2 regions of the Blautia sp. TM10-2 genome follow, and region 1 is predicted to be linked to the other one. Evidence: riboswitches for the same ligand, from Rfam matches in the RefSeq annotation. Region 1 holds a riboswitch; the other holds the start of a gene.
What was found. A riboswitch is a leader RNA that binds a small molecule or an ion and turns the genes downstream of it on or off. The one in region 1 is predicted to bind lysine.
Positions count from the first base shown of each region.

Region 2: linked by a shared signal. The riboswitch ahead of dapA (4-hydroxy-tetrahydrodipicolinate synthase) and the one ahead of DXD92_RS10365 (alanine/glycine:cation symporter family protein) in region 1 are both predicted to bind lysine.

Region 1 covers NZ_QUJZ01000009.1:65,176-68,590, reverse strand. Annotated here, with positions in the region: gene DXD92_RS10385 (class I SAM-dependent methyltransferase) at 1-341, shown strand, start outside; gene DXD92_RS18730 (hypothetical protein) at 414-830, shown strand; gene DXD92_RS10375 (peptide deformylase) at 872-1,282, shown strand; gene DXD92_RS10370 (maltose acetyltransferase domain-containing protein) at 1,326-1,451, shown strand; lysine riboswitch at 1,556-1,730, shown strand; gene DXD92_RS10365 (alanine/glycine:cation symporter family protein) at 1,916-3,394, shown strand.
Region 2 covers NZ_QUJZ01000010.1:66,708-70,122, forward strand. Annotated here, with positions in the region: gene dapB (4-hydroxy-tetrahydrodipicolinate reductase) at 1-404, opposite strand, end outside; gene dapA (4-hydroxy-tetrahydrodipicolinate synthase) at 440-1,330, opposite strand; lysine riboswitch at 1,482-1,656, opposite strand; gene DXD92_RS11480 (single-stranded DNA-binding protein) at 1,712-2,341, opposite strand; gene typA (translational GTPase TypA) at 2,747-3,415, shown strand, end outside.

The DNA of each region.
Region 1 (3,415 bases):
CGAAGGCAATGGAAAACAAAAAGGCGGCGGCCTCTGGTGCGCGGACGGAGTTTGTGCTGGAGAGCGCCGAAAATTTTCCCGTTCCTGCGGAAGTGGACCGGGTGTATTTTTTTAACCCGTTTTCGCTTGAAATCTTAAGAAAAGCGATGGCAAGACTGCTGGAATCGTACTACGAAAATCCGCGGGAGATCCAGCTGTTTTTCTATTACCCGTCGGATGCTTATATCTCGTATCTGATGACGGTGCCGGAACTGGAATTTCTCGATGAGATCGACTGTATGGATCTGTTTCCGGGCGGGGATAGCCGGGAGCGGGTTGTGATTTTTACGATTCAGGAATAAAAAGTTTTGTAACAGCAAAAACCGTGTGGAATACAAAAAAGCATGAATTATATTTGAAGAAAGGGCGTTTTTATGAAATATCAGGTAATGCGAATTGAGGAAGACCTTGATTTCGGCTGTGAGGAGCGCGGTGCCGACGAGCCTGTCATGGCAGTTGTTGTTTTGAAAGATGAAAACGGAACAGAATCGCGCATCCGCCAGGAGGATCAGATGCTGTATGACTGGAACATCGAGGAGGGCGACACCGTTATTCTGAATGAAAACGGCGAATTGCGAAAAGTACTCTCCGGTGATTGGACGCAGAATTGCAATTCGAAAAATGTAGATACGACAAAATTCGTCAACATGATGCAGGCCGTCAAAGCCGGAAAACAGATTGACTGGATCTGTCCGTTCTGCAGCGGAACAGTAGAACGATTGGAGCAGAAAGGCGGAAAAAACGTAATCGGATGCACATCGTGCGATATGTGGATTCAAATAGAAAATTAAACGATTTTGGCCTTTAAGGCCGAAAGAGAAAGGAAACACAAATGGTAAAACCAATTATGAGAGACGTTCTCTTCCTCGGACAGAAATCCGTCCCGGCGACAGAGGAAGATCTGCAGGTGGGAAGAGATCTGCAGGACACACTGGCAGCAAACCGCGAGGCATGCGTCGGCATGGCGGCAAATATGATCGGCGTGAAAAAACGCATCATCATCGTAAACGCCGGATTCCGCGACATCATCATGTTCAACCCGGTGATCGTCCGCAAAAGCGGCCCCTACGAAACAGAAGAAGGCTGCCTTTCCCTGCCAGGCGTGCGGAAAACAAAGCGGTACCAGAACATCGAAATCGAATACTACGACTGGAACTGGAAAAAACAACGCCAGAAATTCACCGGCTGGCCAGCCCAGATCTGCCAGCATGAGATGGATCATCTGGAAGGGATACTTATTTAGATCCTACAGCAGACAGGAGGACAGTATGACAGACAGAGAATGAATGGTAAAAGGAATCATTTACAACCCGAATGTGGAAGAGCTGGCCAAAGAGCAGTCCGGCTATATGGAGCGTCTGTGGAAGTTCAACCAGCTGAAGCCGTCAGAGGGAGACAAGAAAGTCAAATAAATCAGGACAAATTTCGAAAATATAAAATTTTTGTAAAATAATGTCGAAAAAACGATTGACAAGTAGCGAAAAGAAACATATGATAATACCTGTCAATATACATATTCGGCAATAGAGGCGCGAAGGCTAAGAGTAGCTGTCCTGAGACAACGGGGTCTGGGACGGGCAGGGAAAGGAGCATTCGCCGAAACGGGGCAGTTCCCGAAAAACTGTCTGCGTTGGGGTACAGTCGAACAGGCTGTGCACTCTCACCGTACTGGTGGAGGAGCTATTGCTTCATGAACGTAGATTTAATGGAGCAGTGGTGAAGACCGCTGCTCTTTTTATTGTACTGCAATTGGAACCGTGACAAAAGGTTCCAGGGGTGGAAATCTGTTTGGTTGGAGAACGAAAGACGAAACGGGTGTTACAGGATACGTCTGAAGAAAACTGTTGCCGGAAAAGAAAAAAGGGAGGATTTTGACATGATAGCATTTCTTAACTGGCTGGACGGTGTCCTTTGGGGCGTGCCGCTGATCGCGCTGATGATTCTGACCGGTCTGTACTTTACCGTTCGTTCTGGATTTTTCCAGTTCCGTCACTTTGGCTGGATTATGAAGAGAACCGGCGGAAAACTGTTCCAGAAAGAAGACGAAGCAAGTGAAGGAAAGGGTATGCTTTCCTCGTTTGAGGCGATTTCGACCGCTATCGGCGGTACCGTAGGATTCGGTAATATCGCCGGTGTTGCAACTGCAGTTGCAGCAGGCGGCCCGGGAGCCATTATGTGGATGTGGCTTTCGTCTCTGCTTGGTATGATATTAAAACAGGTTGAGGTTACCCTCGGCTGCTACTACCGTCACACCAACGAAAAAGGTGAGTACTACGGCGGTCCGACTTACTACATGGAGTGCGGACTTGGCGAGGAGCGCCACTGGGGCAAGCTGTGGCTGATCCCGGCGCTCATCTTCGGCATCGGTATTTTCTCCACCTTCTTCGTAACCTCTTCCAACCTGACCGCATCTCAGGTCGTAGCCGGTGCGTTCGGTATTGAGAATATCAATCTTGGAAGCTTCAAAGTAGAAGGCGTTATCGTGATGGGCGTTCTGCTCTGCATTCTGACCTATGTCGTTACAAGCGGCGGTACGAAGAAAATCGCAAGTCTGTTCAGCAAGCTCGTTCCATTTATGAGCGTTCTTTATATCTTGATGGGACTTGGCATGATCATCATCAACATCAACCGCGTTCCTGGCGTATTTGCAGCCATCGTAACAAACGCATTTACCGGAACAGCAGCGATCGGCGGTTTTGCCGGCTGCGCAGTCAGCGAGATTATCCGTGTGGGTATGGCGCGTTCCGTATACTCCAATGAGGCTGGATGGGGTACTTCTCCAATGATCCATGCTTCCGCAAAAACACCGCATCCGGTAGAGCAGGGTCTGTGGGGATCTTTCGAGGTATTCTTTGATACCATGGTTATCTGTACGATCACCGCACTTTCCGTTATCTTAAGCGGAAACTGGACCGACGGAACGAACGGCGGAACACTTGCTTTAAGTGCATTTGCAAGCGGATTCGGCAAATTTGGAAGCATCCTTCTGGCAGTCATCATGGTCATTTTCACTGTAACGACTTCCGGCGGATGGTTCACCTACTATCTGGCAATTCTGGAGCATCTGTATAAAAAAGAAGGCAAGATGAAAGATATCGTCATGAAAGTCTTCTATGCAGTCCGCGCTCTGCCGGGCGTACTGTGGACGATCTATCTGGTAAAGACCAACAACCAGGGCTTTATCTGGACTGTCGTTGATATCACATCTGCGATCCCGACCTTCGTCAACGTAGCAGTGATCCTGATTCTCTCGAACCAGTATTTCAAACTGCTGAAAGACTACAAAGCAAGAAACTTCGGCCAGGGCACGGTAGACAAGAACGCCTGCCTGTTCTACGAAGAGAAAACGAAATAAAAAATATTCAAAAGCGAATCC
Region 2 (3,415 bases), on a different contig from region 1:
AAGCCTGCTTCGGCAAGCACTTTTGCAGCTGCCTGTACCAGTTTCATCAGCGTATTCACACCAAGGGACATATTTGCAGAGCGGAGAACCGGGATTTCTTTGCTGGTCTCCTGCACTTTTTTGAGCTGATCCTCGGTGAGGCCTGTGGTGCAGAGGACGAGTGGAAGTTTTTTCTCCTTGCAGGCATCGAGCAGTGCGTCGGCTGCCTTGTAGGAAGAAAAGTCAACGACTACGTCTGCCGGAACATCGCATTCTGCCAGGCTTTTGAATACCGGATAATCGTTCTGGCCGTTGTCGTTCATATCGATTCCGGCTATGATTTCTGCATTTGCATCTTCTTTTACCAGGCCGGTGATGACCTGTCCCATATGGCCGTTGCAGCCATGCATAATAATTTTAACCATTGTCTTTTTCCTTCTTTACTTCGTGTATTCTTAACTTAAGCCAGTTTGATTCCAAAATCTTTCATAGCCTTTGCCAGGCGCTCCTGGTTCTGCGGCTCCATCTCGGTCAGCGGCAGACGAAGCGGTCCAACCTCTTTGCCCATCAGGTTCAGCGCTGCTTTTACCGGAATCGGGTTTACTTCGCAGAACAGCGCATCGATGAGCGGCAGTGCTCTCAGCTGGATTTCTCTGGATCCGGCCACATCGCCGTCGAGGAATTTCTGTACCATGTCGTGGGTCTCACGCGGTGCTACGTTGGAAAGAACGGAGATTACACCGCTTCCGCCAAGGGAAAGGATCGGCACAACCTGATCGTCGTTTCCGGAGTACAGATCGATCTTTCCATCGGTCAGCTGCATAATTTTTGCGACCTGGGAAATGTTTCCGGAAGCCTCTTTGACTGCAACGATATTCTCAACGTTGTTGAACAGATAGACGATCGTTTCCGGTGCAATGTTTACGCCGGTTCTGCCCTGAATGTTGTAAAGGATGACCGGCACTTTGACGCTGTCTGCGATTGCGGTAAAGTGTGCAATCAGGCCCTTCTGTGTTGCTTTATTGTAATACGGAGAAACGAGAAGAAGTCCGTCCACGCCGTATTTTTCTGCTTCCTGAGACAGATAAATTGCTGTCTCCGTGCTGTTGGAGCCGGTTCCTGCAATTACCGGGATTCTGTGATTTACTTTTTCCACGGTATATTTGATGGCATCCAGATGCTCCTCATGGGACAGGGTCGAAGCCTCACCGGTGGTTCCGCAGATAACGATTGCGTCGGTTCCGCCGGCGATCTGCTCCTCAATCAGTTCTCCGAGTTTTTCGTAATTCACTTCCTGTGTTTCGGTCATCGGTGTGATAATTGCAACAGCTGCACCTTTAAAAATAGACATTCTCTTTTCCTCCTGTATGTTGTGTCAGATAAAACCATAAGAAATCAGTCGCCGGAGCTTATCTCCCACGGAAAATTTCACTTTCCGTTTAAAAAAGAGGCGCCTCATCCCAGATAAGATCGCCTCCAAATTCACACATACGCAGTATCTATGATCAGATAGCTCTCCATCTCTCGATGACAGTCGCAGATTTTTTCAACCTGCGCCCAGGAGCATACCGGTTCAGCGCCGGATGTCCTTCGGCATTCTTCCCTTTTCCTCTTCTTCTTTTGCTGCTGAGGCATCCGAAAAGGTACTCTTGAAGTAATGCGACCTCTATCCACTTCAGTTCTGCTTTTACTATAGCATCATTAAATTTTCTTGTCAACAGCGGATCGCGCTTTAACTCTCACTATATTCCAGCTTGCTCACCGAAACCTCATATGCAGTCCGCTTTTCCATTTCCGTCTCGCTCAGCCGCTTCATATATTCCCGGCTCTGGATCCGTCCCCAGATGAGAACGTGGCCGCCCACGGCAAACGCAGAGGCATACCGCGCATTCCGTCCCCAGCAGATGCACGGGATATAATCTGATTTTCCATACGGACGGTTGACCGCGATCAGAAGGTCGGCGATCTCTCTTCCCAGAGGTGTTTTCCGGTAGACCGGCGGTTTACATATGTATCCATCGAGGTAAATCTGGTTGGATTTGACGGAATCGTCCTCTTCCTCCACGAAGCTTAATTCCCGCGCAAATACGGAGAGTACCAGACGGTTCTTCTTCTCCTCGTGGCGGTTGTAGGACCGGAACTGACCGCTGATGCAGATCCACTCACCCTGGTAATCCTGTGATACGTCCACCAGCCGCTCGGAGACCATCACCGGAATGATGTCCTGCGATTCACTCAACCGCTTGACCATCACATCGACGAGGTAAAAGCCCTCTCCGAATACCTGATGGCTGAATGTAAACGGGGAGACAATCTCTCCCATGATAACCACCTGATTGTTTTCAATCATCTTGTCTGCCATAATGAAAATCCCCTTCCTTTGTCTTTTCTTTCTGAATATTGATTTCTGATCGGTACTTTGCTGATCTATAATCCTAATGTATGAACCACATTTCTTTTTCAGAACCACTTTTTTCCAGATTTTTTTATTTCTATTCAAATCAGCATTCTGCCCAATTTTTTGTATATGTTTCTGTAAAAACCGCACCACATGCTTCGTATTTTCTACCATTGCAATACAAAAAATGTCACATCTTCCCTGTTTTTTTTCTCTGTTCTGTGCTATAATAGTTCAGATAGGCAGGCATCCAGCAGAGACAAAACGGCAAGGCACCTGCCTTTGTGCTGTGATAAACATTCCCGGCCGGCTTGAAATTTTGAAAAATTGAACCCGGCAGGGTCAACCCATAGGAAGAGGAATGAAGAAATGAAAACAACAAGAGAAGATGTAAGAAACGTTGCCATCATCGCCCATGTCGATCATGGTAAAACTACACTGGTAGACGAGCTTCTGAAACAGAGCGGCGTTTTCCGTGCCAATCAGGAGGTTCAGGAACGTGTCATGGACTCGAACGATATCGAGCGTGAGCGTGGAATCACCATTCTTTCCAAAAATACAGCAGTTTACTACAAAGGAACAAAAATCAACATCATCGACACCCCAGGCCATGCGGACTTCGGCGGCGAGGTTGAGCGAGTTCTGAAAATGGTAGACGGCGTTATTCTGGTTGTAGACGCATTCGAGGGCGCTATGCCGCAGACCAAATTCGTGCTGAAAAAAGCACTCGAGCTGGATCTGTCCGTTATCGTCTGCATCAACAAGATCGACCGCCCGGAAGCACGCCCGGATGAAGTTATCGACGAAGTGCTCGAGCTTCTGATGGACCTCGATGCATCTGACGAACAGCTTGACTGTCCGTTTCTGTACGCATCCGCAAAGATGGGTCATGCGGTACTCGATCTGAACGATACCCCGAAGGATATGACTCCTCTGTTCGAGACCATCCTGAAATACATCCCAGCTCCGACCGGCGATCCGGAAGCTGGCACACAGCTTCTGATCAGTACCATCGACTACAACGAATACGTTGGACGT